Regions from separate parts of the Dyella koreensis genome, predicted to be linked through region 2. Evidence: predicted binding sites of a transcription regulator. Region 2 holds the regulator's gene; the other holds the start of a gene.
The links. The regulator FliA, encoded in region 2, starts transcription of late flagellar genes. The targets are predictions, from matches to a motif close to TAAAGTTTNNCNNNCNNNGGCCGATAA.
Positions count from the first base shown of each region.

Region 1 (14,498 bases), on a different contig from region 2:
TTGATGACACATCGGCGCAGACATCGCGCCCACAAAAGATGACGGCAAGAAACAGCTTGGTCTGTTTCTTGCCGTCGGTGGAGGATGCCTTGCCTGCCGGCAGGGAGGGGCTGGCCAGGTGTGGTTGGCATGCTCCAGTGATGCCGCCGTGAGGGGTTACGGCGGCGGTGTTCCCCAGGTTGCGCGCTGGTCAGAGCTTGAAGTTCACCCCTACCGCGTAGGTGCGGCCGTTCTTGTACATGCCGATGGGTGCGTACTTCACCTGGTTGTACCAGTAGTAGGTGGAGTCGAGCAGGTTGGTGGCGCTGAAGGTCAGGCCCATCCAGTCATTGACCTGATAGCTCGCGGTGACGTCGAGCTGTTTGTACTGATCGGAGAACACATCGGAGTTGAGCCGGCCGACCTGCGTGAAGTACGGCGAGCGCCAGCTGTAGTTGACGCGGAACAGCCATGGCCCCTTCTCGAAATACGGGATGAGGTTGAACGTGTTCTTGGACAGGAACGGCATGTTCAGCCCCGGACTGGTGCTGGCATGGCTGTACGTGTAGTTGGTCTGCACGCCGAAGCCGTAACCAAGGTCCTGCTGGTACATGAGCGAGATGCCGCGCACCTTCGCGTTGCTGGCGTTGACCGGCGACGTGATGCTGTAGGTGTTGGTCTGCCCGGTGGTGGTGTCGAGCATCACCCGGTCGGTGGTGGTGTTGACGATGTAGGTGCCGATCTTTCGATAGAACACCTCGGTCGACAGCAGGCTGGACGGCGCAAAATACCATTCGCCAGCCAGATCGAAGTTGGTCGACTGGTAAGGCTTGAGGTTGGGGTTGCCGGCACTGCCGGTGAAATTGCCGCCGGTGCCGCTGAGCGATACCGAACCCGCCAGGTCGGCGTAACGCGGCCGCGCGATCACCTTGGAGACGCCGAAGCGCAGCACCTTGGACTCGTCGAGGTCGTAGGCAATGTTGAAGCTGGGCAGCGGCTTGTAATAGTGCGTCTTGGCTTCGACCAACTGGTACGGACTGCCGTTGTTGCTTTGGTAATAGTGCGACTTGTCCATCGTGTCGACATAACGCACACCAAAGTTGCCGCGTAGTCCGTTCGATTCGAAGTTGAACTGCGCGTACAGATCCTTGGTGGTTTCCTTGACGCCGAAGGTGCTCGGGTAGTCGATGTTGTACGGCCCCTGCGGCTGCGACTTCAGATAGCCCTGGACTGCACCAAGGTTGGCGGTCGGCCAGTTGGTGAGATCGCCGCTCGCGTTCAAGCCATCGAACAGGCCGCTGGGCGTGCCGCCGGGATTGAACTGGCTCAGGCTGATCGCATCGGTGGTGTTGATGCGGTTGCCGCGCGAGTTCTGGCCGTTGTCGTGATTGATGTACTTCACGCCCAACTGCACCTGATTGATCGGACCCCAGTCGAGATCGCGACTGGCGTCGAACTGTGCGTACTTCTCGCGATCCTTGGTCACCGAGTAGTAGATGCCGCCAGCCTGGTACTTGCCGTCGATGCTCGCACCCGGCGCCGAACCGGCCGGTGCGGCAGGCAGGCCCCAGTTGCCGGCGCTGCCATTCTGGTAATTGACGGCGGTGTTCCTGCCGTCATAGCTGAAGTCGTAGCCGCCCGACTGCAGCAGGTACTTCATCAGGTACTCGGGGTCCTTGCCGCCGGTGGCACTGGTGTAACCGACCTGGCTGGTCAGCACCCACTTGTCGCCGTTGTAGTCGTGGCGCAGGTTGATGCTCTTGGTGGTGACGGTCGACTTGCGGTAGTTGGCATCCAGTTCCGCATAAGGCTGGCCCGTCGCGGAGGAAACGGTGCCCTGCGTGATGTAGCCGTTGTTCTGCGTGAGGCTGGTGATCTTGCCCAGGTCGCCGCAACCCGGACAGACATAGCGCGATTCGCTGTAGTTGTTGTACTTGCCCTTGATGTACAGGCCGGTGAGGTTGAACTCGTTCTTGTCGTCCGGCCGCCACTGCAGTGCCGACTGGATGCCGTTGCGCTCGCGGGTTTGCTGGAAGTACGCGCTGTTGATGCCCACCGGCACCTTGGCGGTGGCGACATTGCCGCTGCCGCTCACATTGGCGGTGCTGGGAATGCCCGCGCCGTTGGTGTAGCCGAAGAACTCGATGCCGGCGCGCGACAGGTCCGCCTTGTCATGCGTGATCGAGGTGAGGAAACCGAAGTCCCCATCCTTGTTTTTCCAGCTCCACAACACTGAACCGCGCGGATTGCCATCTTTGGAGCGGTCGTTGTAGTTGTAGCCGAGTGAGCCGCGCAGCGTGTTGGCCGGCAGGTCGAGCGGCTTGCGCGTGTGGATGATCACGGTGCCGCCGATGCTGCCTTCGTCGATACGTGCCTCGGGCGATTTATAGACTTCCATCGCACCGATGATCTCAGGCGACAGCAAGGTGTAGTTGAAAGTGCGGCCGCTGGTGTCGGTGGGGTTGCCGCCCCAGTCGCCGGAAGCGATGGTCTGGCCGTTGAGCAGCACGCGGTTCAACGCTGGGTCGGTGCCGTTGATGCTGACCTTCTCGCCCTCGCCGAACTGGCGGTCCACCGTGATGCCCGGCAAGTGCGCCAGCGATTCTGCGGCATTGGTATCCGGAAATTTGCCGATGTCCTCGGCGCTGATCGCATCGACCACGGCATTGGCGTTGCGCTTGATGTCGATCGCCTTGTCCAGGCTGGCGCGGTAGCCCGACACGGTGACGGTCGCCAGCGTGCTCGGGTTCTTGTTGTCACTCGCGGCTTTGCGCTGTTTGCTCGTGGAATCTTTAGCGCCGCTGGCGGCGGCGTCCTGACTGTCCGAAACAGAACTTGTGGCCTGCTGCGCGAGTACGCCGCCGGTGAAGGCCACCATGGATGAAGCAAGCGTCAATCTGATGATTTTGGCTAAACAGTGATTCATTAACCCACCCTCATGAGCTAAAGGACGGACAGTCGTGGCTTTGCGGACTCCGCCTGAGCGGCCGGCGACCGAGCGTTTGGATCGATCTATGTTTTGAGTGATTCGTTGGGTGACTGCGCGCTTTTGGCGTAATGCCTCCTGGGTTGCGGGTTTCGGCGGGCGGCATGCCCGCGCCTGGGTCCAACGGATGCGCGCGAACATCGGCGCCTGTCACAGCAGGGGAGCTGGCCCCTCCCCTTGTCACCGTCAGTAAGTCATTCCGTCACGAATGTTTACTGGCGAATTCATATTTCATACTTGTTTAGGCCGAGACAAGCCGCGCTGCAACAGGAATCTTTCCTATCGCACGGACATTGTGAAGTTATCTGTAAATTCGATGCTTATATGTGCACAATTTTTTTGGGCGCAAAAAACCGCAATGACAGCTGCGAAAAAACAGAATTCACGCCGGTGATGGCACCAGCGAAATGGCAATGCAGGGCCGGCTGAGTGCGGTTTCGGCAGCCGTACCGATCGGGTGGCTTCCGCGAATCAGGCGAAACTCACTGCCTCGTCGCGACTCCCTTCCCACTCCACCCGGTTCCGCCCCAGCTTCTTGGCGCGATACAGGGCCGCATCCGCCGCGCTCACCAGCGCTTCGAACTCCAGCCCCGCCGCACCGGCCACACCCACGCTGGTGGTGACCGGAATTCGGTGCGTGCCGAACTGCGCCGGCATGGCGGCGACGCGTGAGCGCATGTCTTCGGCAGCCACGATGGCTTGCGCCGCGTCGATGGCGGGGAGCACCACCAGGAATTCCTCGCCGCCGTAGCGCGCCAGCAGCGCACCGTCGGGCAGATGGATGCCGCGCATCAGGCGCACGAAGTGCTGCAGCACCTCATCGCCCGCTGCATGCCCCCAGCTGTCGTTGATAGCCTTGAAGCCATCAAGATCGAGCAGCAACACCGAGGATGTCTCGCCGCGCGCCCGGCAGGCGTCGACGGCGCGACGCCCTTCTTCGATCACCGCCCGGCGATTGGGCAGCCCGGTCATGCCATCGGTGCGGGCCATGCTGCGCAGGTCCAATGTCAGCCGCTGCGCCAGCATCAGGGTGAACCCGGTACTCAGCAGGAAAGTGCAGACGATGCCGAACAGATAGTTGGCCGAGACAAGCTGGGTTGCCAGCAACACTTGCGACTCGGTACCTGGCGCGAGCATCACGGCCGAGCGCAGAAAGTAGAACGCCATGTCGGCGCAGAAAATCGTGGCGGTGAAGGCACAGGTGTTGCGCAGATCGCGTGGCGAGCGCCGCAGCAGCACCCAGATCATCCATACGTCCCACACCACACTCTTCGCGCCGAATACCAGCGCCTCATACAGTTGCGCGGGCGGCTCCAGCACAAAAACAAGCTGTATCACCAGGAACACGCCCACCAGCAGCATCGGCCAGCGCCAGCGCAGCGGATAGCGCACATGCACCGCGATGCCCATCAGCATCAGGGCATTCGACAGCGCGATCAGCCCACTGCCCACGACGGCCGACAACAGACTCTGTTTCTCGTCCAGCCCCTGCGCCAGGGCCGCCGCGGTCAGTACCCAGAAACCCGCCGCCCAGATGGGCAGGGCCGGCATACCGCGCAAGACCATGCCGAGCAATGTGAAGCTCAGCGAGATCGTGGCGCCGACAGCGAGCCCCATGATGCCGAGCGTGAATAGATCGAGATGCACCACCGCCCCCTGCGTACCGCTTGGGTACCTCCTGTAAGGACGTACCCATTATTGACTATCGGCCGGCGGGCGGCGGACTGAAATCGATGCAGAGCCCGTGCCTCGTGATGTCCCATCCCCTCTTCCCCGCAACTCGCCTTGACGCCGCCCGGGACGATACGGCAGGTTCAGCCCTGCTTTGTTCGTTATCGGGGTTCACTTTGCCGCTCTCCGCGCCCGGATACTGGCGCCAGCTCCACGCTGCCCGTCTCCTCCTGCTGCTGTGGCCGCTCGCCTGGCTGGCCGCCTGCGCCCCTGTGCCGGCGCGCAATCCCATGGCGCACTGGGTCGAATCGCCCAACCACGACATCCGGCGGCCGGTAGTGATCGTGCTGCATTTCACCAACCAGCGTTCGGTGAAACAGAGCCTGGAAACGCTGCGCACGGCCAACAGCGGCGGCCCGGTGAGCGCGCACTATCTGATCGGCGAAGACGGCGACATCTATCAACTGGTGGCCGACGAACAGCGCGCATGGCACGCCGGACCGGGGCGCTGGGGCACGATTACCGACGTCAACTCCGCATCGATCGGCATCGAACTGGACAACAACGGCGACACTCCCTTCGCCGCCGCGCAGATCGACAGCCTGCTGCGCCTGCTCGGCGACCTCACCACGCGGCTGCGCATTCCGCGCACGCAGATCATCGGCCACGAGGATCTCGCACCCGGCCGCAAGGACGATCCCGGCCCGCTGTTTCCATGGAAGCGCCTTGCCGACGCCGGCTACGGCCTATGGCCGCAAGGGCCGCTGGTCGATCCGCCGCTGGGCTTCGATCCCTGGATGGCGCTCGGGCTGGTGGGTTATCCGCTCGACGACCGCAAGGCCACGGTGCGTTCGTTCCATCACCACTTCCGCGGCATGGACGGCGATACGCTTGATGCCGACGACATGCGCGTGCTGTACGCCCTGGCGAAGCAGCTAGGCGCCACGCAGGCGCCGTAGCTCAACTATCACCGCGCGCGCTGGTGATCTCGGCACCTTCGCGCATAGCCTTCGTCACCGGCGTATTCGCAACGATCTCCAGCAGCCGCTGCCACTGTTCATCGCTCAACGGTTGATCCGAGTGCAGCACGCGATGGACATGGATCTTGCCGTCGTCATCGCGCGTGAGGTTCAACTCCGCGCGGAATTCGCCAAGGTTCCAGCCCTTGCGCTGCGCATACATGCGCAAGGTGATCGCAGTGCAGGCCGCGAGCGAGGCGATATAGAGATCGAACGGCGCCGGCCCCGCCCCTTGCCCGCCCAGCGCTTTCGGCTCATCCGTATCCAGCGAGTAATGGCCGGCGCGGATGTGGTGCAGATAGTCGGCGTCGGTGGATACGATGGTGGCGGAGGAAAGGCGTGGCATGACGTGTGGCTCCGGGTTGCGATCATCGCGATCCTATACAACCCGGCGATGGCCGTCTTACCCGAAAGGGTTTAGCCGATCCCCAGCCCCTCGATTCCCGTGATCTCACGCCCGTCGAATCCCGCCAGGTCGGCGAAGTGACGGCCGCGCTCGGCGTAATCGTGAAACTGGTCGAAGCTGGGCGCACCGGGGGAAAGCAGGATGCAGCCGCCGTGGGGCGTCAGCTCGCGTGCAGCGGCGACGGCGGCGTCCAATCCGTTGGCCTCGACAATCCGGGTAGGCACATCGGCGTCGCGCAAGGCAGCGGCAATACGCGGACCGTTGGCGCCGCTGCACACGATGGCATGCGGCGGTTGGACGGATACAGCGGCGACAAACTCCGACCAGTCGAGCCCGCGATCATGGCCACCAGCCAGTACGGTGACGGCACGGCCACGCAGGCTTTCCAGCGCGGCGAGCGTCGCCTGCGGCGTGGTGCTGATGGAGTCGTTGATCCAGCGCCAGCCATCGCGCTCGCCCAGCGGCTGCAGGCGATGCGGCAGCGGACGGAAGTTGGCCAGCGCTGGCGCGGCGGCGATGGCATCGTGTCCCATCGCCTCCAGCGCAGCGAGTGCGACGCAGGCATTGAGTGCGTTGTGCTGGCCGGGGACGGACAGCTTCGCCACGTCAAACACCGCTTGCGCACCACGGCGAATAAAACCGTCCGCCACATGCCAGCCATCCGCTGTACCAAACAGTAAGCGGCTCGGATGGGCCGATGTCTTGCTTAGCAACGCTGGCTGCAGGGCATTCACCAGCAGCTTGCGCGAGACATCCGCGAGCTTGAGCTTGTCGGCGATGTAGCGTTCGCGCGAGCCATGCCAGTCGAGATGTTCTTCGTACAGACTGGTGATGACGCCGAGCGACAACGGGCCGGCCTCGCCGGTCTGAAAGCTGGACAGCTCGATCGCCCACAAGTCCGCTGACTGATCCAGCAGTTCCAGCAAGGGCATGCCGATATTGCCGGCCAGCGCCGTGCGTACACCGATGGCGCGCGCGAGATGCGCGATCAGCGCGGTGGTGGTGCTCTTGCCCTTGGTGCCGGTGACGGCGATCACCTTGGCCTGCGGGTTTTCACCAAACCACAGGGCGGTACCGGAAGTGATGTGGATGCCCGCTTCCTTCGCCGCCAACAGTGCAGGCTTGTACGCGGAGACACCGGGCGACTTCACCACTACGTCGAACGGCGCCAGCGCGATGGCATCCGGCTCATGGCCGTGCACGCTCAGCGCGCTGTCGAAAGTCCGCGCGGCTTCAACCTCCGCTTCGCTGCAGAACAGCGTGAGCGGAAGCTCGGGAAGACGCTTGCGCAACGCGGTGATCGCCGCGCGCCCTTCCCGGCCAAAACCCCAGATGGCAACGCGCTTGCCGGCCAGATCAGCGATGCGCATGTCAGACCTTGTGTATCAGGCGAAAAACGCCAGCGCCGCCTGCAGGCGCGCCGGAATGCGATGCTCGGCGGATGGCACCAGCCACGGCTCCAGCGCCAGATCGGCGACGTTGAGCTGCGGCAGGATCTCGCTGCGGAAGCGTGCGACCAGCGCATCTTCCTGCCATTCCGGCCGCTGGCTCAGCGCGTACATGGCGGCGCGCGCTTCGGCACCCTCGCCCACGCACTCGAACGGCTTGTGATCCTGATATTCCAGCAGCGCGTCGAAACCGGCGGCCTGGCTGTCGTCGTCCAGCAGGTTGCGGCCGAAGATCTGCAGCAGGCGCGGCTTGGACAGGAACGGCGCCAGCGCAAGGAACACGAAATGGCACTTCGGGCACTGCCCGCACCAGCGGTCCGCCGGCTTGGGGCCGAGAATCCTGAAGTTGCGGTTGCAGCTGGAGAACGCATCGAAATACGGCGTGAGCTTGGCGAAGGTACGCGTGATCGCCAGCTCCGAATACGGCCGCAGCAGCGAGCAGTAATCCAGATCCGCCGCCACCTGCGCATGCAGCCAGTCGCCCAGCGACTGCTCGAAGGCGTAGCCCTTGCTCCACTGGTGATTCACCAGCTGGCCTTCGTACTCCAGCGTGGCGGCCGAGGCGGAACGCTCGTTGGCGAAGGCGATGCTGTCGTAGCCGTAGAGAATGGCGGCGACCGCGAGGATCGCCGAGTTCACCGCGGTAACCGGGATGTGTCCGTTCCACGCGCCCAGGCGATTGAGATCGAACAACTGCGGAGCGAGCTCGCGCTGCATGTTGAGCGTGGGCAGGCCGGTGCGCTCGGCGCAGGCGGCGATCAACTCGGAGTTGCCCACCCATACCGCAGTGGCTTCGCCGCCGATGGATTTGATGGCTTCCACCGCCACCAGCGAATCCTTGCCGCCGCCGATGGGTACCAGCGTGCGCTTGGGGAGATTCAATGCCGGTGCTTGCGGCTGCACTGCACCGCCACGCGGGAAGGCGATGCGCCCGCGCAGGTCGAGACCGTTGCGATAGGCAAACTCGGCCAGGCCGTGCAGGTACAACGCATCGAGCAGATCGGCGGTGGCGTCGTCGAGCGGGCCGTCCGTCACTTCGATCTTCGGCGGCACACCCGCCTTGTAGTAGCTGACGCCGGCAATCAAGTGCAGCAATTTCAGCGCCCGGTCGAACGCCGCCTTGTGCGAAGCGGGCAAGGCCGGCGCGTGCGGAAAACGCACCCGCTCGATCAGTTCCTCGCCATGGTCGAACGCATAGACCAGCTCGGCCACGCCGTCGGCGTAGCTGCAGCGCACGAAGCGGAATACCTGGGTCAGGCGGGGTTGAATGGTGGTGGTCACTCGGTCACTCCGTCTTGTCACCCTACCCCACCTGTATGGAGGCAAGGAGCCAAATGTCTGTCTTACCGCGGCTCCCTCTCCCCTCCGGGGAGAGGGTTGGGGTGAGGGGCCGGGGTGGCTAGAGCCTCCACGATCACCTCGAGCACGCTTTCTAGGTTTGTCAGTACGTCATTGTTCCAGAAACGCAGCACGCGGTATCCCATCGTTTGCAACTCGAAGCTCCGGCGCTCGTCGTAGGCCACCTGGTCGGCATGCTGCCCACCATCCAGCTCCACGATCAGTGCAGCGTCGGCACAGACAAAATCGACGATATAACTGCCGATTTCATGCTGCCTGCGAAACTTCCAGCCCAATAGATGCCGGCCACGCAACCGGTACCAAAGAGCCTGTTCTGCGTCAGTCTGGGCCCGGCGCAGAGTGCGGGCACGGTCTACATTTAGACGTTTCATCCTTGAACGTCCTCTCCATGTTGCCTCGTCGCAAGAGTGTCCCCTCACCCCAGCCCTCTCCCCAGAGGGGAGAGGGAGAAGTGTGGGTCATCAATTACTCAATGATGATCTCTTCCGCTTCGTCGCGCATGTTGTACGGCGACGACATCACCTTGCCGTAGGCGCCGGCCTGGGCGATCAGCATCACGTCGCCTTCCTGCGGCTCGGGCAGGCGGCGATCGGTGCCGAGCACATCGCCGCTTTCGCAGATCGGACCCACCACCTGGAACAGGCCGGTGGCCGGTTCGTCGAGGCGGGTAAGGTTGACGATCTCATGCCAGGCTTCGTACAGCGCCGGGCGGATCAGGCTGTTCATGCCCGTGTCCACGCCGAGATAGCGCCACGAACCCTTGCCCTTCTGCTGCGTGACACGGGTCAGCAGCACGCCGGCATCGGCGACCAGATAGCGGCCCGGCTCCATCCACAGCTTGTAGTGCGGATAAGCCGCCTTCACGCCACGCAGCACGCGATCGAGTGCGGCGATATCCAGCCGCGCTTCGCCCGGATGCGAAGGCACGCCAAGGCCGCCGCCGATATCCAGGAAGGCCACGCTGCCGATGCGCTCGGCCAGGCTCGCCAGCTGTCCGTACACCTCGCCCCAGTGGCTGTCGTCGAGGATGCCGGAGCCCAGATGCGCATGCAGGCCACGCACGATCACGCCATGGGTGTCGGCCAGACGCAGGAAGGTATCGATCAGCTCCACCGGCAGGCCGAACTTGCTACCGCTGCCGCCAGTGCGCACTTTCTCGTGATGACCCAGACCACGGCCGAGATCGATACGCAGCACGATCTCCCGTCCGCGGAACAGTTCGCCCCAATGCTCCAGCTGGTACAACGCATCCAGCGAGATGGTGGCACGGGTGGTCAACGCCCACTCGTAGTCCTCGCGCGGCGCGAAGTTGGGCGTGAACAACAGCGGCGCCGATTCCGGCACCGCGGCCATCACCGCTTTCATTTCACCTGGCGACACACACTCGAAACCGAAGCCTTCCTCGGCCAGCGCCTTGAGAATGGCCGGATGCGTATTCGCCTTCACCGCGTAGTGCAGGCGATCTACCGCCGCCAGTGTTTTCAGCTCGCGCGCCTGCTGGCGCACGGTGGGCAGGTGATAGACATAACGCGGCGTGGCCTTCGCGCCGAGTTCCAGCAGTCGCTGACGTTCCGTGGTACGCCACCACGACGCCGCCGGCACCGGCACCTCGCCACTGCCGTACAACGCCTGCCAGCTCGGACCGAACAATGCGCTGTCGTCGGTGCGCAATGCGCCCGCGGCGATAAGCAATTCGTGCAGATGCGGCAGCAGCTCGTCCACCACATTCTCATCCACCACGAAGGTGAGATTGAGGTTGTTGGACGATTGCGAAATCAAATGCACGCGCAGCTGGCCGAACTCGGCGAGCACGCCGGACAGCGTATGCAGCATCGAACGCATACCGCGGCCGACCAGAGTGATGGCCGCGCACGGAGCGATCACCTTCACCCGGCACACCTTGGCCAGATCGCTGGCGAGCGCCGCGATGGCGTCGGAGTCGAGCAGGTTCTCAGTCGGATCCAGCGACACGGTGACGTTGGTCTCGGCCGAACCGATCAAATCCACCGACAAACCGTGCTGCTTGAACTGCGCGAACACATCGGCGAGGAAGCCGACCTGCTGCCACATGCCCACCGACTCCATCGACACCAGGGTGAGACCCTTGCGTGCGCTGATCGCCTTCACGCTCGGCGCATGCTCGCGCACCTCCGGGCCGATCACGGTGCCTTCCAGCTCAGGCCGGTTGGTGTCCTTGATCAGCATCGGCACCCGTGGCTCGCGCAGCGGCGACAGGCAGCGAGGGTGCAGCACTTTCGCGCCGGTGGAGGCGATTTCCTGGGCCTCTTCGTAATCGAGACGCTGCAACAGGCGTGCACCCGGCACCTGGCGCGGGTTGGCGGTGAACATGCCGGCCACGTCGGTCCAGATTTCCACGCGCTGCGCTTTCAGCAACGCACCGAAATACGACGCCGACGTATCCGAACCGCCACGGCCGAGCAGCACGGTGCGACCCTGCGATTCGCGCGCGATGAAGCCCTGGGTGATGAACACATCGCCCTGCTCCGCGAGACGTGCGTTCAACGCCGGATCCGGTTTGGCTTCCACCATCGCCGACAGCAGCTTCGTGCGCTCGTTCTGGTTCGGCAGCGCTATGGCGGCGAGACACTCGCGCGCATCTACCCACTGCGTGGGCAGACCGCTGTGACTGAGGAACGCCGCGCCCAGCGCACTGGACATCAACTCGCCATGCGCCTGCACCAGCGCCGCCCAAGCCAGCTCACCCAGCGCAGCCGGGCCTTCTTCAGCCAGCTTCGCCAGATCGGTCAAACGGGTAGCGAGCGTATCTGGAACCGCCAGCTGCATGTGATCGAGCAAGTCGTAATGACGCTGCGCGATCGCCTTGGCAGCCTCGACCCGTTTGCCTTTGTCTTCCTGCGCGCACAGTTGTTTCAGTGCGTCGGTGATGCCGGTGAGCGCGGACACGACCACCAGCACGCGAGCGCCTTCGGCGCGACGGCTGGCAACGAGCTCACGGATGTTCTGCCAGCGCGGCAGGGTAGCGACACTGGTGCCGCCAAACTTCATCACGATCCAGGATGCGTCGACAGGAAGCGACGCGGGGCTTTGCGGGTTCACGAGTACCTTCAGCTACGGTGGTTGGGGAAAATATCCAGCCAGTGTTGCGCCGCAGCAGCCGGATTGCAATGGGATAGGGTTTAGACGGCCAAACGGTGGCGTATGTCCCACAAAAATTCCCAAGGCCGGGGGCTGCTTTTGACTTGGCTCTGAGCTCTAGATTTTGACTTTGGGGTCCCCTGTGGAGCGGTGAGGGTTGGACGAAAAGGCCCGCAGGGGAACCGGCATGGATGCCGGTTCCTTTTCGACAGGACAAGGATGTCCTGTCGAAAAGCCCGGCCAACCCTCACGGACCCGTAGGCGAAGCCGGAGGGCGCGCAAGAGGGGTGCCTTTTCTTTTGGTTACTTTTCTTTGGGCAAGCAAAGAAAAGTAACTCGGACCGCGGCAGCGGTTCGAAAACCCGCCGCAGGCGGACCCGGTCGCGACAACGCGAACATCGAGGCGACAACGCCACTGGATTCCGGCCTACGCCGGAATGACGAATAGAGGCGATGAACCGAGCCCCCCTCCCCTCGAAAGGAAAAGGCGCTCAGGCCACAACCACCGGAATCTTGCCGATGCGCGCCTGCCACTCCTTCGGCCCCGTCTGATGCACCGACGTACCCGCGGAATCGACAGCCACCGTCACTGGCATATCCTGCACTTCAAATTCGTAAATCGCTTCCATGCCCAAGTCGGCAAAGCCCACCACCCGCGAAGCCTTGATCGCCTTGGACACAAGATAAGCAGCACCACCCACAGCCATCAGATACACCGACTGGTGCTTCTTGATCGCCTCGATCGCCGCCGGACCACGCTCCGCCTTGCCGACCATGCCAAGCAAACCGGTCTGCGCCAGCACCTGCTCCGTGAACTTGTCCATGCGCGTCGCCGTGGTGGGACCCGCCGGGCCGACCACCTCGTCGCGCACCGGATCGACCGGACCGACGTAATAGATAAAGCGCCCCTTGAAATCGACCGGCAGTTTCTCGCCCTTGTTGAGCATGTCGACCATGCGCTTGTGCGCGGCATCGCGGCCGGTAAGCAGCTTGCCGTTGAGCAGCAGCACTTCGCCCGGCTTCCAGCTGGCGACTTCTTCCCGCGTCACCGTGTCGAGATTCACACGGCGACCCTTGGACGAGTCATAGGTGAGCTTCGGCCAGTCTTCCAGCGACGGCGGATCGAGCATCACCGGGCCGGAGCCATCGAGCGTGAAGTGCGCATGGCGCGTGGCGGCGCAGTTCGGGATCAGCGCCACCGGCAAGTTGGCGGCATGGGTCGGGTAATCCTTCACCTTGATATCGAGCACGGTGGTGAGACCGCCCAGGCCCTGTGCGCCGATACCGAGCGCATTGACCTTCTCGTACAGCTCGACGCGTAGTTCCTCGGCGCGATTCTGCGGACCGCGCGCGATCAGCTCCTGGATATCGATCGGTTCCATCAGCGCTTCCTTCGCCAACAGCATCGCCTTCTCCGCGGTGCCGCCGATGCCGATGCCGAGCATGCCCGGCGGGCACCAGCCAGCGCCCATGGTCGGCACGGTCTTGAGCACCCAATCCACGATGGAGTCGGACGGGTTGAGCATCACGAACTTGGACTTGGCCTCGGAACCACCGCCCTTCGCGGCAACGATCACATCCACCGTATCACCCGGCACGATCGAAACATTGATCACCGCCGGCGTGTTGTCCTTGGTATTGGTGCGCTTGCCGGCCGGATCGGCCAGCACGCTCGCGCGCAGCTTGTTGTCAGGGTCGTTGTAGGCGCGGCGCACGCCTTCGTTGACCATGTCCTCCAGCGACATCGTGGCATCCCAGCGCACATTCATGCCGACCTTGAGGAAGACGGTGACGATGCCGGTGTCCTGACACAGCGGACGATGGCCTTCGGCGGCCATGCGCGAATTGATCAGGATCTGCGCCATCGCATCCTTGGCGGCCGGCGATTCTTCGCGCTCGTAAGCCTTGGCGAGATTGGTGATGTAGTCGACCGGGTGGTAGTAGCTGATGTACTGCAGCGCGTCGGCGACGGACTGGATCAGATCGTCTTGCTTGATGGTGGTCATGGCGGCGGCTTGGACTGGGAAGGGGATCACGCCACGGAGGAGCTATTCGCGGCGCATAACCGCTCTATTGTGCCGCAAGCCGGGCAGGCCTCAAAAAGCCAGGGTCCTCAGGTGGTGGCCGAAACGACGAACAAATGGCGCCAGATCGCCATTTGCCGCCATCGCAAGAACTTACATGCGTTCCGCGCTAGCGTTGCCGGACCGCGGGGCCGTTCTTCAGGGGGAGCCGCTCTGCGGGTGGGGAAATTAGAGATCACACGGTTTGTCGACTCGCTTTACGGCCTGGCCGGGAGGCGGGGCAGCGACGCTTATCTGTGTCGGCGTTGTCTGCTCGCCGCGGTCAGAGTCTCCATCCACGGAGGAACTCTCAATGCTCGCGAAGCTTCACCAAAAAGTCCTTGCTGCATCCCTGACGCTGTTGTTCAGCACCGTAACCACCGTCTCCCTCGCCGCCGACGTCAAACCCGCGCTCGACATGGGCGCCACCAGCAACGCACAGAAGGTCAA
Region 1 covers NZ_JADIKD010000008.1:401,905-416,402, reverse strand. The annotation lists gene ISS97_RS07425 (TonB-dependent receptor) at 191-2,857, opposite strand; gene ISS97_RS07420 (GGDEF domain-containing protein) at 3,437-4,612, opposite strand; gene ISS97_RS07415 (N-acetylmuramoyl-L-alanine amidase) at 4,927-5,595, shown strand; gene ISS97_RS07410 (OsmC family protein) at 5,597-6,001, opposite strand; gene murD (UDP-N-acetylmuramoyl-L-alanine--D-glutamate ligase) at 6,073-7,431, opposite strand; gene murL (UDP-N-acetyl-alpha-D-muramoyl-L-alanyl-L-glutamate epimerase) at 7,447-8,790, opposite strand; gene ISS97_RS07395 (endonuclease domain-containing protein) at 8,853-9,239, opposite strand; gene ISS97_RS07390 (bifunctional aspartate kinase/diaminopimelate decarboxylase) at 9,334-11,946, opposite strand; gene ISS97_RS07385 (fumarate hydratase) at 12,477-13,991, opposite strand; gene ISS97_RS07380 (S53 family peptidase) at 14,362-14,498, shown strand, end outside.
Region 1: a site for FliA is predicted at 4,668-4,694, ahead of ISS97_RS07420 (GGDEF domain-containing protein). Genes of this name have one in related genera too.

Region 2 (14,498 bases):
GAAGACCTGGTGCCCAAGCGCATGTCGCTGGGCGTGGTGGTCAAGGTGCTGCAGAACCTGCTGGCCGAGCGGGTGCCGATCCGCAACATGCGCAGCATCGTCGAATCCTTGGCGGAACACGCGGGCCAGAGTCAGGATCCCGGCGCGCTTACCGCCGCCGTGCGCGTCGCACTGGGCCGCCAGATCGTGCAGGAGATCGCCGGGCTGGGCACGGAGATTCCGGTCATCACGCTGGCGCCGGACCTGGAGCAGATCCTGCTCACCTCGCTCGGAAACGGCGGTGTGGCGGGCGCGGCGGTGGAGCCGGGTCTCGCCGACCGCCTGCAATCGAGCGTCGCCGACGCCGCGCGCCGCCAGGAAATGAGCGGCGAACCGGCCGTGTTGCTGGTCGCGCCGCAGCTGCGCACATGGCTCGCGCGCTTCACTCGCCACGTGGCACAGAACCTGCACGTACTGGCCTACAACGAAGTGCCTGACAACCGTCGGGTGCGATTGGTGCAGGCGCTGGGGCGATAGGTGATGACGATGGGGAACTGGGAATGGGGAACGGGGAACGGGGGCTGGCCGCGCGTGGTTGCGGTGCTTTGCGTTGATCGGACGTCCAAATGCCAGGGGTGGCCCGCGGTGCCGCTTTTGTTCCCTGTTTCCCATTTTCCGTTCCCCGCCCCTCGGAGCACTCCATGAAGATCAAGCGTTTCGTGGCCCCCGACATGCGCCAGGCGATGCGCGAAGTACGCGAAGAGCAGGGCCCGGATGCGGTGATTCTTTCCACGCGCCGACTCGACGATGGCGTGGAAATCATTGCCGCGGTCGATTACGACGAAGCCCTGGTGCGCGAAGCCGCGCGCTCCGGCGAGCCGTTGCCGGCGGAGACACGCATCAAGCCCGCCGCTGCCGGAACCACGGCGGCGCCAACCACGAAGTCACCGGCGCCCGCGGTTGTGGCAGTCAACGAACCGCCCGCCTTGCATCCGGTGATCGAGCAGGCCGCGCTGGACACCGCGCGCATGCGCGCCGAACTGGGCAGCCTGCGCGAACTGCTGGAATCGCAGATGGCCAGCCTGGCCTGGAACGATATGCAGCGCCGTCATCCACTACGCGGCCGCGTACTGCGCGACATGGCGCGGCTCGGCATCGAGGCGGATGTGGCACGCAAGCTCGCCGAAGAATTGCCCGATCAGCTCAGCGCGGATCAGGCGCGCTATCTGCCGCTGGGCGTGCTGAGTCGCAGCCTGAGCATCACCGGCCATGACATCGCTGCGCACGGCGGCGTGACTGCGCTGGTCGGACCCACCGGCGTGGGCAAGACCACCACCATCGCCAAGCTGGCGGCGCGTGCAGTGCTCCGCCACGGCGCATCGCAGGTGGCGCTGGTGAGTACCGACAACTACCGCATCGGCGCCGCCGCGCAGCTGGAACATTACGGACGCCTGCTCGGCGTGCGTGTGTTCCCCGCGCATGACGCGGAAAGCCTGCGTGAAGTGCTGGATGTGTTGCGCGGTCGTCGCGTGGTGCTGGTGGATACCGCCGGCGTCGCCGGCAGCGATCCGCGCCTGCAACAACAAATGGAACTGCTGCGCAGCGCCGGTGAAGTGCGCACCTGCCTGGTGCTGGCCGCGAACGCGCAGGCGCAGGCCATCGACGACATGGTGCGCGCGTATATGCCGCAGCATCCGCAAGCCTGCATCCTGACCAAGCTGGACGAGGCGCCCAGCCTCGGCGGTGCATTGTCGGCGCTGATCCGCCACCGCCTGCCGCTGGACTACACCACCGATGGCCAGCGCGTGCCGGAAGACATCACCGCCGCCGATGCGCGCGTGCTGGTGTGCCGCGCGGCGCAGGTGCTGAAGGGCAATGCTCCGGCGATCGATGACAGTCATATGGCCGAGCGTTTCGGTCTCGCCCTGGCGAACGCTTGATGAGCACCTTAGCCATGAACTCGTTTGCGATGAATCAGGCTTGGGGCCTGAAGAACATGTTCTCGGCGCTGACCTCATTGCCAGGCGCGGAAGCGCCGGTGGTGAATCCGGCGTCGGATGACATGCCCGTCGCGCCGCCGCGCCGTTGCCGCGCGATCACCATCGCGGGCGGCAAGGGCGGCGTAGGCAAATCCACGGTGGCGGTGAATCTGGGCATGGCGTTGTCCATGGCGGGGCACGACACCATGCTGCTCGACGCCGACATGGGCCTGGCCAATCTCGATGTACTGCTCGGCCTGAGTCCGGCGCGACACATCGGCCATCTGCTCGACGGTACCTGCAGCCTGAAAGAACTGATGCTGCCGGCACCGCACGGTCTGAAAGTGATTCCCGCCGGTTCCGGCGCGCGTCGGCTGGCTCAGCTCGACACGCGCGAGCACGCGGCAGTGATCCGCGCCTTCGACGAACTGCCCGATCCGCCGGAGTACCTGCTGGTGGATACCGCGGCCGGCGTGTCCGACAACGTGGTGATGTTCGCCGCCGCCGCCGATGACGTGGTGCTGGTGGTGTGCGACGAGCCCGCCTCGCTGACGGATGCGTATGCGCTGACCAAGGTGCTCAGCCGCGACTTCCGCGTGCGCCGCTTCCACGTGGTGGCGAACATGGTGCGTCACGCCGGCGAGGCGCGGCAGCTCTATGAAAAGCTCGCGCGCGTATGCGACCGCTTTCTCGACGTGGCGCTCGATTTCATGGGCACGGTGCCCTACGACGAACATTTGCGGCAGGCCATCCGGCGCCAGAGCGCTGTGGTGGATTTATGGCCGGCCAGTCGTGCGTCGCGGGGATTCAAGCAAATGGCGGGTGTGGTCGATACATGGGGGGAACCCCAGAGATCGGGCCGTGACCGGATTGCCTTTTTCGGTGGTCGGGCCGCACCGGATGGCGTCGGTAAGGGGTGGTGAGATGAGCGTGGCTTCCGAATACCTACAACTGCAACGCGAAAGCACAGAGGAAATGGTGCGCCGGCATGCGCCTCTGGTGCGCCGTATCGCCTATCACCTGATGGGCCGGCTGCCGCCGAGCGTGGATGTGGATGACCTGGTGCAGGCCGGCATGATCGGTCTGTTGGAAGCGGCGCGAAATTACGCCACCGACCGGCTGGCGAGCTTCGAGACGTATGCGGGCATCCGCATCCGCGGCGCGATGCTCGACGAGTTGCGCAAGACCGATTGGACGCCCCGCTCGGTGCATCGCAAGTTGCGCGAAGTGACCGAAGTGGTGCGGCAGATCGAGAACGAAACCGGCGCCGATGCCGCCGACGCCGAAGTCATCCGGCGCATGGGCATCAGTGTGCAGGAGTACCACCAGATCCTGGCGGACGCCGCCAGCGCGCGCCTGCTCAGTCTCTCCGCGCCGGAGGACGACGACGATGGCGCCGCGCTCGACGTGGCCGACCAGGAAGGGCTGGGTCCGCAGGACCGTATCGAACAGGAGGGCATGCGCCACGCCCTGGTCGACGCGATCGGCGGCCTGCCCGAACGCGAACAGTTGGTGATGTCGCTGTACTACGAGCAGGAGCTGAACCTGAAAGAGATCGGCGCCGTGCTCGGCGTGACCGAATCGCGTGTGTGCCAGATCCATGGGCAGGCGCTGATCCGGTTGAAGGCGCGCATGACGGGTTGGCGGGATGAGGCGGGGAACGGGGAGCGGGGAACGGGGAACGGAGGGCGTCGTCGCGAGGCGAAAGCCACCCCACCCTCCCAACGCTAAAGCCGCTGTTCCCTGTTTCCCCATCCCCCGTTCCCGCTCTTTCTCTACCCCCACAAGGACTTCCGGAGTTTCCCGTTGGACAAGAACATGAAAATCCTGGTGGTCGACGACTTCTCCACCATGCGGCGCATCGTGCGCAACCTGCTGGTCGAGCTGGGTTTCAGCAACCCGCTGATCCAGGAGGCGGACGACGGCGTGAATGCGATCGACATGCTCAAGAAGATGCCGTTCGACATGGTCGTCACCGACTGGAACATGCCCAACATGACCGGCATCGACCTGCTGCGCGCGATCCGCGCCGAGCCGGCCCTGAAAGGGCTGCCGGTGCTGATGGTTACCGCCGAGAACAATCGCGACCAGATCATTGCCGCCGCTCAGGCCGGTGTGAATGGTTACATCGTCAAGCCCTTCACCGCGGCCACGCTGAAGGAAAAGCTCGACAAGATTTTCGAGCGGCTTGCCGCACAAGGAGCAAGCGCATGAGCGCAGTGATGACCTCCACGTTGAGCAGTGGCCTGCCGCCGGAATTGCAGCAACTGCTGCATAGCCCGGAAGGCCCGGCCTTCGAGCAGGCGCTGGATACCATGGTGCGCCAGCGCGAACAGCATCTGTTCCGCGCGCTCGGCCTGCTGGCGCGCGATCTGCACGAAGCCGTACGCCGCCTTGGTGGCGAACTGGCGCAGGAAGGTGTGCCCGACAGCGTCGCCGATGCGCGCCAGAATCTGCACGACGTACTGGAAATGAGTTCCAAGGCGGCGCATCGCAGCATCGATTTCGCCGAGCGCATGCGTCCGCAGGCCGAAGCGCTGGAGAACAATGCCGGCGAAGTGCTGGAGTGGAGCGAGGCGGGTCAGCCGGCCGCGGTGCTTGCGCATCAGGCACGCGATTTCGCCATGCAGTGCCGCGAAGGTCTGTCCGATATGGTGATGGCGCAGTCCTGGCAGGATCTCTCCGGCCAGCGCATCAAGAAGGTTGCCACCTTCATCGGCAGCGTGGAGTCGTCTCTGCTCGAACTGGTTCGCCTCACCGGCGCACTGGCGGGCGGCGAGGCGCCGGTGGCCGCGGCCAAGGTGTCGAGCCAGGACGAGGCCGACCGCCTGCTCAGCGAATTCGGTTTCTGAGCGGCCCGCGCATGGATCCGACGTTGGACAGTGAGCTGCGCGACGACTTCCTGGTCGAGGCCGGGGAGTTGGTGCAGCGCCTGGGCGAACAACTGGTCGATCTGGAAGCGTCGCCGCGTGACGCGGAACTGCTCAACGCGGTGTTCCGCGCGTTCCATACCGTCAAGGGTGGCGCCGGGTTTCTCGGGGTCGATCCGATGGTGCAGTTGTGCCATCACGCCGAGGACCTGCTCAACGAAGCACGCAATGGCGCTTTCGTGCTCGACTCGGCGCAGATGGACGCGCTGCTGGAAGCGCTCGACCTGCTCAACGACATGATGGCGGCGCTGGCTTCGTCCAGCGAGTTGCCGCCCGCGCCTGCGCAGCTATTGAAACGTTTGCAGCCGACGGTGCAACGCGCCGCCGCTCCCGCACCACCGCCGAAGCCGGAGCCGGAGCCGCAAGCCGACACGGAAGGTGGCGGCACCATCGACGACAGCGAATTCGAGGCTCTGCTCGACAGCCTGTACGGCAAGGGCGGCTCGCCAGGCGCGGCGCCGGCCCCCGCAACATCGGGCAGCATCGATGACGACGAGTTCGAAGCCTTGCTGGACAACCTGCATGGCAAGGGTGTGTCGCCGGGTGCCGCACCGGCATCGTCGAACAGCATTGACGACAACGAATTTGAAGCCTTGCTCGACAGCCTGCATGGCAGGGGCGGGGTGCCAGGCCAAACGGTAGCGGGACAACCGGCATCGGCTGTCGCCGCACCGGCACCTGCGGCGCCGAAGGCAGCGGCAAAAAGCGCTCCGGCGCCGGAAGCCACCGTGCGCGTCGACACCACACGTCTCGACGCGCTGGTCAATCGCGCCGGCGAACTGGTGCTGGTGCGCAATCGTTTGATGAGTCTCGCCGCCAGCAGCGGCGACGAGCCGCTGAATGTCGCCACCGGCGATCTGGATCGCGTCGCCGACGAATTGCAGGGTGCCGTACTCGGCATGCGCATGCAGCCGGTCGGCCGCTTGTTCCAGCGCTTCCCGCGCATCGTGCGCGATCTCGCGCGCCAGCTTGGCAAAGAGATCGAGCTGGTGCAGGAAGGCGAGGATACCGATCTCGACCGCAGCCTGGTCGAATCGCTGGCCGATCCGCTGGTGCATCTGCTGCGCAATGCGGTCGATCACGGTCTGGAGACACCGGAAGAACGCGAGCGTGCCGGCAAGTCGCGCAAGGGGCGCGTGCGTCTTGCGGCGAGCCAGCGCGGCGAGCGCATCGTGATCGTGGTGTCCGACGACGGCCGCGGCATGAATCCGGACATCCTCCGCCGCAAGGCGGTGGAAAAAGGCGTGATCGATCAGGCCCAGGCCGAGCGCTTGAGCGAGACCGAATGCCTTGAACTGATTTTCCGCCCCGGCTTCAGCACCGCCAGCACCGTCTCCGACATCTCCGGCCGCGGCGTCGGCATGGATGTGGTGAAGACCCGCGTGGCCGAACTCGGCGGCACCTTGCAGGTGCGCTCGAAGCTCGGCCAGGGCAGCGAGCTGGAACTCACCGTGCCGCTGACGCTGGCTATCCTGCGTGTGCTGATGGTACGCGTGGGCGAGCGTCTGTTCGCGATGCCGCTGAGCAATGTGGACGAGGTGTTCGAGCTCGCGCAGGGGCAGGATCGTCTGCTCGACGGTTCCCTGGTGGCTTCGCATCGTGATCGTGCGTTGCCGCTGGGCGATCTCTCGGCGTGGAGCGGTGCGGCCGATACCGCTGGCCGTCATGTGGTGGTGCTGCATATCGGCCATCAGCGCATGGGCTGCCTGGTGCATGCGGTGATCGGTCGCGAGGACGTGATGGTCAAGCCGTTGGGGCCGCTGTTTGCCGGCGTGCCTGGCGTGGCGGGCGCCACCGTTACCGGCGATGGCCGGCTGGCGCTGGTGCTCGATCTGGCCGGGCTGGTGGGCGATGGCGGTCTGTTGCTGACCGCACCGGCATCGGCCCCGGTAAAGCATTCTTCTTCAGGAGCGTTGGTCTGACATGGATCTGGTGAGTCTCATTGGAACGATCCTGGCCTTCGTGGTCATCATCGTCGGCACCATCCTCAAGGGTTCGAGCATCGAGGCCCTGTGGAACCCGGCTGCCTTCGTGATCGTGTTCATGGGCACCATTGCGGCGCTGCTGGTACAGACGCAGGGCAAGGTGCTCAAGCATGCGATCGGCATGCTGCCGATGGTCTACAAGCCGCCGCGCCACCAGCCTGACGATCTGATCAGCCGCGTGATCGGCTGGAGCGAAATTTCGCGCCGTCAGGGCCTGCTCGGCCTGGAGCCGCAGATCGATTCGGAGCAGGACGGTTTTATACGCAAGGGCCTGCAGCTGCTGGTCGACGGCAGCGAGCCGGAAGCCATCCGCGGCGTGCTCGAAGTGGAGCAGGAAACGCGCGAGCACGTCGATCTGGCGGGCGCCAAGGTGTTCGAGCAGGCCGGTATCTATTCGCCGACCATGGGCATCATTGGTGCGGTGATGGGCCTGATGGCGGTGATGCAGAACCTGGCCGACCCGAGCAAGCTCGGCCACGGCATCGCGGCTGCATTCGTCGCCACCATCTATGGCGTGGCGCTGGCCAACTTGCTGATGCTGCCGATGGCTTCGCGCCTGAAGGGCATGATTCACAAGCAGGGACAGATGCGCGAAATCCTGATCGAGGGCCTGGTCTCGATCGCGCGCGGCGACAATCCGCGCCAGATCGAAAGCCGCCTGCAGGGTTACCTGGCATGAAACGCAAGAAGCACGAGGAGCACATCAATCACGAAGCATGGGCGATCCCCTATGCCGACCTGATGACCTTGTTGCTGGCGTTCTTCGTGGTGATGTACGCGGTGTCGGTGGTGAACGAAGGCAAGTACCGCGTGATGTCGGAATCCATCATCGAAGCCTTCAACGGCAACAACAAACAGATCCAGCCGGTGCACAGCAACAATGCGACGCCGGTGGCGCCGGTACCGGCGAAGCGTTCCAGCTCCACTACGCCGCCTTCGATCGCTCCGCGCCTGGCACCGCCGCTGGCCACGCGTTCGCTGCAGCCGCAGATGACGTCGGGCTCGCTGGCCAGCCGCGAAACCGGGCAGGAAAACCTGCAGCGCATCCAGGATCAGGTGCAGAAGGCTTTGCAACCGCTGATCGACAAGAGCCTGGTGGTGGTGCGCCGCTCGCAGAGCTGGCTGGAAATCGAGATCCGCACCGACATCCTGTTTCCGAGTGGTGTGGCGCGGCTTTCCGAACCGGCCGACGTCACCCTGCGCAGCATTGCCGGCATCCTTGCGCCGTTCCCCAATCCCTTGCGCGTCGAGGGCTATACCGACGACGTGCCGATCAACACCACGGTGTTTCCCTCCAACTGGGAGCTGTCCGCCGCACGCGCCGCTACCGTAGCGCGCCTGTTCTCCGAACACGGCGTGGACCCGAACCGGCTCGGCATCATCGGCTGGGGCGAGTACAAACCTGCGGCCGACAACGTCAGCCAGGAAGGGCGCAACCGCAACCGCCGCGTGCTGGTGGTGGTGCTCAGCGACCAGAATGTGCCGGCGCGTTTCTCCAGCGATACGGAGCATGCCGGCCAGCTGGTGGAAAGCGCCCCTGCACCCGCGCCGCCGCAGAGCGAAGTTCCAACCGCACCATCCTTGCCGCCAGGCACGCTGCCGGTGTCGGCCAAGCTCGAACCGCTGCGCACGACGCCCGTTGTCGATGCGCCGCATGGCGCCGGCTGATTTTTTCTGAATGTCATATCGAGTGGCCGCATGAATCAGGATCCTCTTGCCATGACACCCGCCGAGCGGGGCTGGCTGATCTTTCATCTCGCCGGCCAGGCTTATGCCGCGCCGCTGACCCAGGTCAGCGAAGTGATCCGCGATGGCGAGGTCACGCCGGTGCCTGGTGCCGCGAGCGATCTGCTTGGTATCCGCCATCTGCGCGGGCGCATCGTGCCGGTGCTCGATGGTTGTCTGCGTCTGGGGCTCGCGCGTCAGGCCAGTGTCGATGATTCGCGCGCGCGCATCGTCGTTCTTTCTCACGGGGGGAACCTGGTGGGGCTTCGCGTGGATGCCGTGGGCGATCTGCTGGATGTCGGCGAGCAGACGCTGGCGCCGCCGCCGGGGCGCACCGTACGTGATGACGATCCGGTGAAAGCGGTAGTGCCATGGCAGGGTGGTTTCGTTGCGCTGCTCGATGTGCGTCGCATGTGCCGTCTGCCGGAGGAGCTCGATCATGTGGCTTGAACTGGGTGTGGCTGCACTCGCGCTGTTGGTGGTGGGGCAGGGTGTGGTGCTGTGGCAGGTGCGTGTGGAGCTGAAGCGGTTGCGTGCCGTGAGTGAGGCGGCGGCGCTGACGGATGTGCCGACGTCGATGCTGGTGGCGGTGTTGTCGCGGGTGCAGCGCACGCTGGAGGCGAAGCCTGCCGCGCCTGTGCCGGAGCCTGTGCGGGAGCGTTCGCCTGTGCGTGTGCGCGAGGTGGCATCTGTCGCGCCGGCGGTTTCAAGTTATGACGTGGCGCGTCGCCTCGTGAGCGAAGGGGCGGGTGCGGACCAGTTGGTCGAGCACTGTGGGTTGTCGCGGGGGGAGGCGGAGTTGTTGCGGAGCTTGCATGCGGCGCGGGAGGGGATGGTTTCGTCGCGTCAGCAGTAACGTTTTGCTCCCTCTCCCCTTCGGGGAGAGGGTTGGGGTGAGGGGCGGGTGCTCGCGATAGCGCTTCCTACGTTCGTCATCCCTGCGTAGGCAGGGATCCAGTAGCGTTATCGCTTGGTTGTCGCGTTGTCGCGCACGGGCTCGCCTGCGGCGGGCTTTCGTCCTCCTGCCGGAGGCCGAGTTACTTTTCTCTGCTTGCCCAGAGAAAAGTAACCAAAAGAGAGGGCACCCCTCTTACGCGCCCTCCGGCTTCGCCTACGGGTCCGTGAGGGTTGGCCGGGCTTTTCGACACGACATCCATGTCGTGTCGAAAAGGCATCGACGTCCTGTCGATGCCCCCTTCGGGGCCTTTTCGTCCAACCCTCACCGCTCCACAGGGGACCCGGAGGTCAAGAGCAGAGAGCAACGGCAACAGCATAAGCAAGAGCAGCGCGGGTGTTGCCCGCACTTGTGGTGATCAGGCAGCGTCGCAGGCTGCTTTTGAGGGTGCTGTGGTGGGTATTTTTGACTGGTTCTTTGCGTGCACTACCACGTGAAAGAAGATCACCTTGCCCGGTGCGTCGAAATCCTTGGACCACCACTGGCGGTATTCGAAGCGCAGGGTTTGTTGTACGTCAGAGGTGTTCGCGCCGGTGGCGATGAAGGCCCACTGTGTGGTGCCTGGCTGGCCGACCATGGCGGTTCCCTTGCTGGTGCTGTGGTCGGTGGGTTCGCCTAGAGGCTTGAGGATGCCTGCTGGGACCTGGTTCATTGACCAGGACATCCCGGTCGATGGGTTCTGCGGAAGGCGTACGCAGAACAGTTGTCCTGCATCGAGCGTCACTTCTTGCCGGTCATTGGCTTCGGTGACTACCACGGCGGGTTTTGCCGTGCGCTTCGGTGTGTCCGCTGCGCTTGCGAGCGCGCAGGTCAAGGTTGAGCAGGTGATCAGTAATCCGGCTATCGATACCTTGATTCGCGTAGACATAAAACCTCCTTGAAGTCCGCGTGCCAGGAAATACAGAGGGCATCCTACTTGGATGCTGAGGTGAGGGTGCGGTGCGATGTTGGCATGCGTTATCCGCGCTTGGTCAGAAAGACATGCATTGCTCGTTCGCCAGCGACGTGCCGCGTGCACTCGTAGCCCAGGGCGCGCAGATTGAGGCCGTCCCATAGCGACTCGCCGGCGCCGAGCAGGATGGGGCGGATGACGAGGTGCAGTTCGTCGATCAAGCCGGCGCGCAGGTATTGCCGGATGGTGGCGGCACCGCCGCCGAGGCGGACGTCGCGGCTACCTGCGGCAGCGGTGGCTTGCGCCAGTGCGGCGTGAATGCCTTCGGTGACGAAATGGAACTCCGTGCCTCCCACCATCTTGAGTGGCGCGCGCGGGTAGTGGGTCAGTACGAAGACGGGCGTGTGGTAGGGCGGCTCGTCGCCCCACCAGCCTTTCCAGCTGTCGTCTGGCCAGGGGCCGCGCACCGGGCCGAACATGTTGCGGCCGAGAATCCAGGCGCCGATGTTGGCAAAGCCTTGTTCGGCCATCGCGTTGTCGACGCCGGTTTCGCCACCGTCTTCGCCCTGCATGTTGCGCCACAGGCGTGAATGAAAGAACCACTCCATCAATTCCGGGCCGCCGACGCCGAGCGGGTGTTCCAGATCCTGATCTGGCCCGGCGCCGTAGCCGTCTAGGGAAACCGCAAAGCTCTGGACGCGAAGTTTTGGCATGGTGTGTCTCGCTTCTAGCTGGGGAAGACCAACAGGCGGAGGGTGTTCGGACGCACGAGCAGGCTTCGGTTCTTATCCTGGGCGCCTATCTAGCGCTCATCCAGGGACGGCGGCAAGTTCCCTTTGCCGGCCACGTTTGGTTGTGCCGCCCGGATGGCGGCTGATGAGTGGCCGTTTGCCGCATAACTTTCCGTTACCACCCGCGCCCGGCAGAATCACCCCATTCGCCCCCGGAGGAGCCGGCAGTGTCGTTCGATTGGATGCAAGGCACGTGGCTGCTGGGTATCGACTGGTTGATCCGGCTGGCGGCACTGTTCTGGATTCCCTCGCGCACTACGCCGGCGGCGGCGCGCAGCTGGCTGTTGCTGGTGGGCTTTGTGCCGCTGCTGGGGCTGCCGATGTACTTGTTGTTTGGGCATCCGTGGCTGTCGCGCGAACGGGTGCGGCGGCAGACCAATGCATCGGAGGTGATCCGGGCGGAGCAGGCCACGATGACGGCATTGCGCTGGGTGCCGCCGGACGGCACGGCGGCGGCCGAAGTGGCGCCGCTGGTGGAACGGTTGGGCGATTTCATGCCGACGCATGGCAACAGCGTGCAGTTGCTCGATGACTACGATGGTTCCCTGCGTGCGCTGATCGCCGACATCGATGCGGCGCGCGAGCGCATACACCTTCTGTACTACCTGATGTTCGACGATGCCGTAGGCGATGCGGTGGTCGCCGCGCTGAAGCGTGCCGTGGCTCGCGGTGTGCAATGCCGCGTGCTGCTGGATGCGGTGGGCGCCAAGCCCGGCTTGCGTCGTTACGCGCAGCCCTTGCGGGATGCGGGGGTGATCGTGCATGACATGCTGCCCGGCGGGCTGCGCTGGCGTCGCAGCGGGCGCATGGATCTGCGCAATCACCGCAAGGTCGCGGTGTTCGACAACAAAGCCGCTTATGTCGGCTCGCAGAATCTGGCTTCGCCGGCATTTGTGCGTGGCTTTCCGAATCGCGAACTGGTGGCTCGGATCGAGGGACCGGAGGTCGCGCATCTACAGGCGGTGTTTGCCAGCGACTGGTACATCGAGACCGGCGAGCGCCTGGAGGTGGCGGCCACCTATTCGGTCAGCGATGCCGATGTCCCCACGCAGTTGCTGCCTAGCGGCCCGGCCTATCCCTTCGAGAACGCACGCGATGCGGTCAATGCGCTGATCCATCTCGCGCAGCGCAAGCTGGTGCTGACCACGCCGTACTTCATACCGGATGACGCCACGCTTGCCGCACTGCGCATCGCCGCGCTGTCGGGCGTGGAGGTGCAATTGATCCTGTCGGAAAGCAACAACCAGCGCCTGACCGCGTGGGCGCAAGAGTCGTACTACGACGAACTGATGCGCAGTGGCGTGAAGATAGCGCTGTATCGGCCGCATTTTCTGCATGCCAAGCACTTGAGCGTGGATGACGACATCGCGTTGATCGGATCGATCAATCTCGACATTCGTTCGTTTGCGTTGAATGCGGAGATCGGGATGCTTTGTTATGACCGCGATGTGGTGGGGCGTTTACGCGAGGTGGAGGCGGGTTATCTGGCCGACGCTACAGTGCTTTCGCTGGAGTCCTGGCGGACGCGGCCTGGGTGGCGGCGTGGGCGAGAAGGGATTGCGCGGTTGGCGGATTCGTTTATGTGAGGGCGTGTCCAGGCAGTGGAGCGGGGTGAATGGGCTGTTACGCCGCCTTCGTGATGCGCGGTCGCCCAGCTACGGCATCGAGTCACAGTGGGCCTGAAGGCTTTCAGTTGGGTTGCTGTGGATACGAAAGCCCCATGTCCGTTGCTGCCAACGATGTCGAGTGGAGCGCAGTAGACGTTTCGTTTCCTTCAGGCCCCGCTGTCAAAGCGGCCAATGCCTACAGACACCCTCACGCCAATTCGGTACGTTCGGCAAGTCACTGACGCTCTCTCTTTGAGAGCTACGTCGTTGACCATGGCAGTGATGCTATGAAGCGCGGGCCGTGAGAGCCGTTAACTCCCACGACCCGCTGACCAAACCAACTGACTTGGAGTTGATATGGCTACGCCAGATCATACGGTAGTCGCACGCCCGTCGGTTCCCTCCGACGGCTATCCCAGCAACCCACTCGGCCGTCCGTTTTATCTGGCGGACACCGCGGGTCATCCGCAGCAACGCCGCGCCGCGCAACTCGGTGGCATCGCGATGGCGATCAACGCCATCACGTGCCTGCTCGCCAACAGCGAGGCGTTTCGCGATGCGCAAGCCAACAGCGTGTCGGTCGAGCCCGGTCATTGGCCGCTCACGGCGACATGCACCGAAGGTCTGTTTGCGGGTGTTTTCTTTCTCGCGCAATACGCCGAGTCGCTCAGTCTTGAGCTGGATGGGTAGTTTTCCCGCGTTCGCATGATCGCTTTCGTGGCGCATCGCGTGAGGAACGGTGCGCCTCATCTGCAGGCGTGAGATTGAATGCTGCGCTTGATGGTTGGAAGGCAGGCTTGACTGAGAAATGCCTTATTGAATTTGCCGAGAAAAAGATTAGGTTTGAGCCAACAGTGGCCTCGCCTTGCGCATCCGTCCCTATCAGCAGGCCGATGGCGATGGACGTTTACGACATAAGAAGTCGGCTCATGATGCATCCTGTCGAGATTTCAAGCATCTCCGAATACCTGCATATACGGGTCGTGCTCGGCATCGTGGTGGGCCTTGGTCTGACCCATCTCCTTGGGCAGATCGCGCGGATTATCGACAACCCCAGGCGTATCCGGCTGTATTGGGTGCATATGCTGTGGGTATGGTTTGTCTTCGTGTATCTGATCAGCTTCTGGTGGTGGGAGTACCGGCTGGCGCGTGTGGCGGACTGGACGTTTCTGCTCTATGTGTTCGTCACGTTGTACGCCATGCTGCTGTTCCTGGTGTCCACCTTTGTCATTCCCAGTGATGCCGAGCGCTTCGGGCACTATCGCGAGTACTACTACAGCAAGCGCGGCTGGTTCTTTGGCACGCTCGCGCTGGTGTTTGTGGCGGGCATGGTCGACACGTTGATCAAGGGCGACTTGTATTTCGACAGTTTCGGCAACGAGATCGTGTTTCGCAGCGTGGGTCATATCGGCGCCTGCATGGTCGCCATCTGGACACGCAAAGCCTGGTTCCACGCTTCATACGCGTTGATTGCGGTCGCTTACCAGCTGTGCTGGATCGTCCGTAAGTTCGAGGTGCTGTAGGTCGCTCAGTCTTTCTCGGCTGCCGCGAGCCGTGAACGGCGGTTCCACCCGCCCATGACAATGGTTTCAGTTGACGGCCGGTCACGCTGGGAGGACAGTCGCCGGAGGGTGAGGGCCGAGCATCGGCAACAG
Region 2 covers NZ_JADIKD010000007.1:219,928-234,425, reverse strand. The annotation lists gene flhA (flagellar biosynthesis protein FlhA) at 1-516, shown strand, start outside; gene flhF (flagellar biosynthesis protein FlhF) at 681-1,919, shown strand; gene ISS97_RS04895 (MinD/ParA family protein) at 1,919-2,881, shown strand; gene ISS97_RS04890 (RNA polymerase sigma factor FliA) at 2,883-3,689, shown strand; gene cheY (chemotaxis response regulator CheY) at 3,765-4,172, shown strand; gene ISS97_RS04880 (protein phosphatase CheZ) at 4,169-4,810, shown strand; gene ISS97_RS04875 (chemotaxis protein CheA) at 4,822-6,810, shown strand; gene ISS97_RS04870 (flagellar motor protein) at 6,812-7,552, shown strand; gene motD (flagellar motor protein MotD) at 7,549-8,541, shown strand; gene ISS97_RS04860 (chemotaxis protein CheW) at 8,572-9,048, shown strand; gene ISS97_RS04855 (DUF2802 domain-containing protein) at 9,038-9,454, shown strand; gene ISS97_RS04850 (protease inhibitor I42 family protein) at 9,912-10,421, opposite strand; gene ISS97_RS04845 (dihydrofolate reductase family protein) at 10,511-11,158, opposite strand; gene cls (cardiolipin synthase) at 11,419-12,822, shown strand; gene ISS97_RS04835 (hypothetical protein) at 13,201-13,533, shown strand; gene ISS97_RS04830 (hypothetical protein) at 13,773-14,366, shown strand.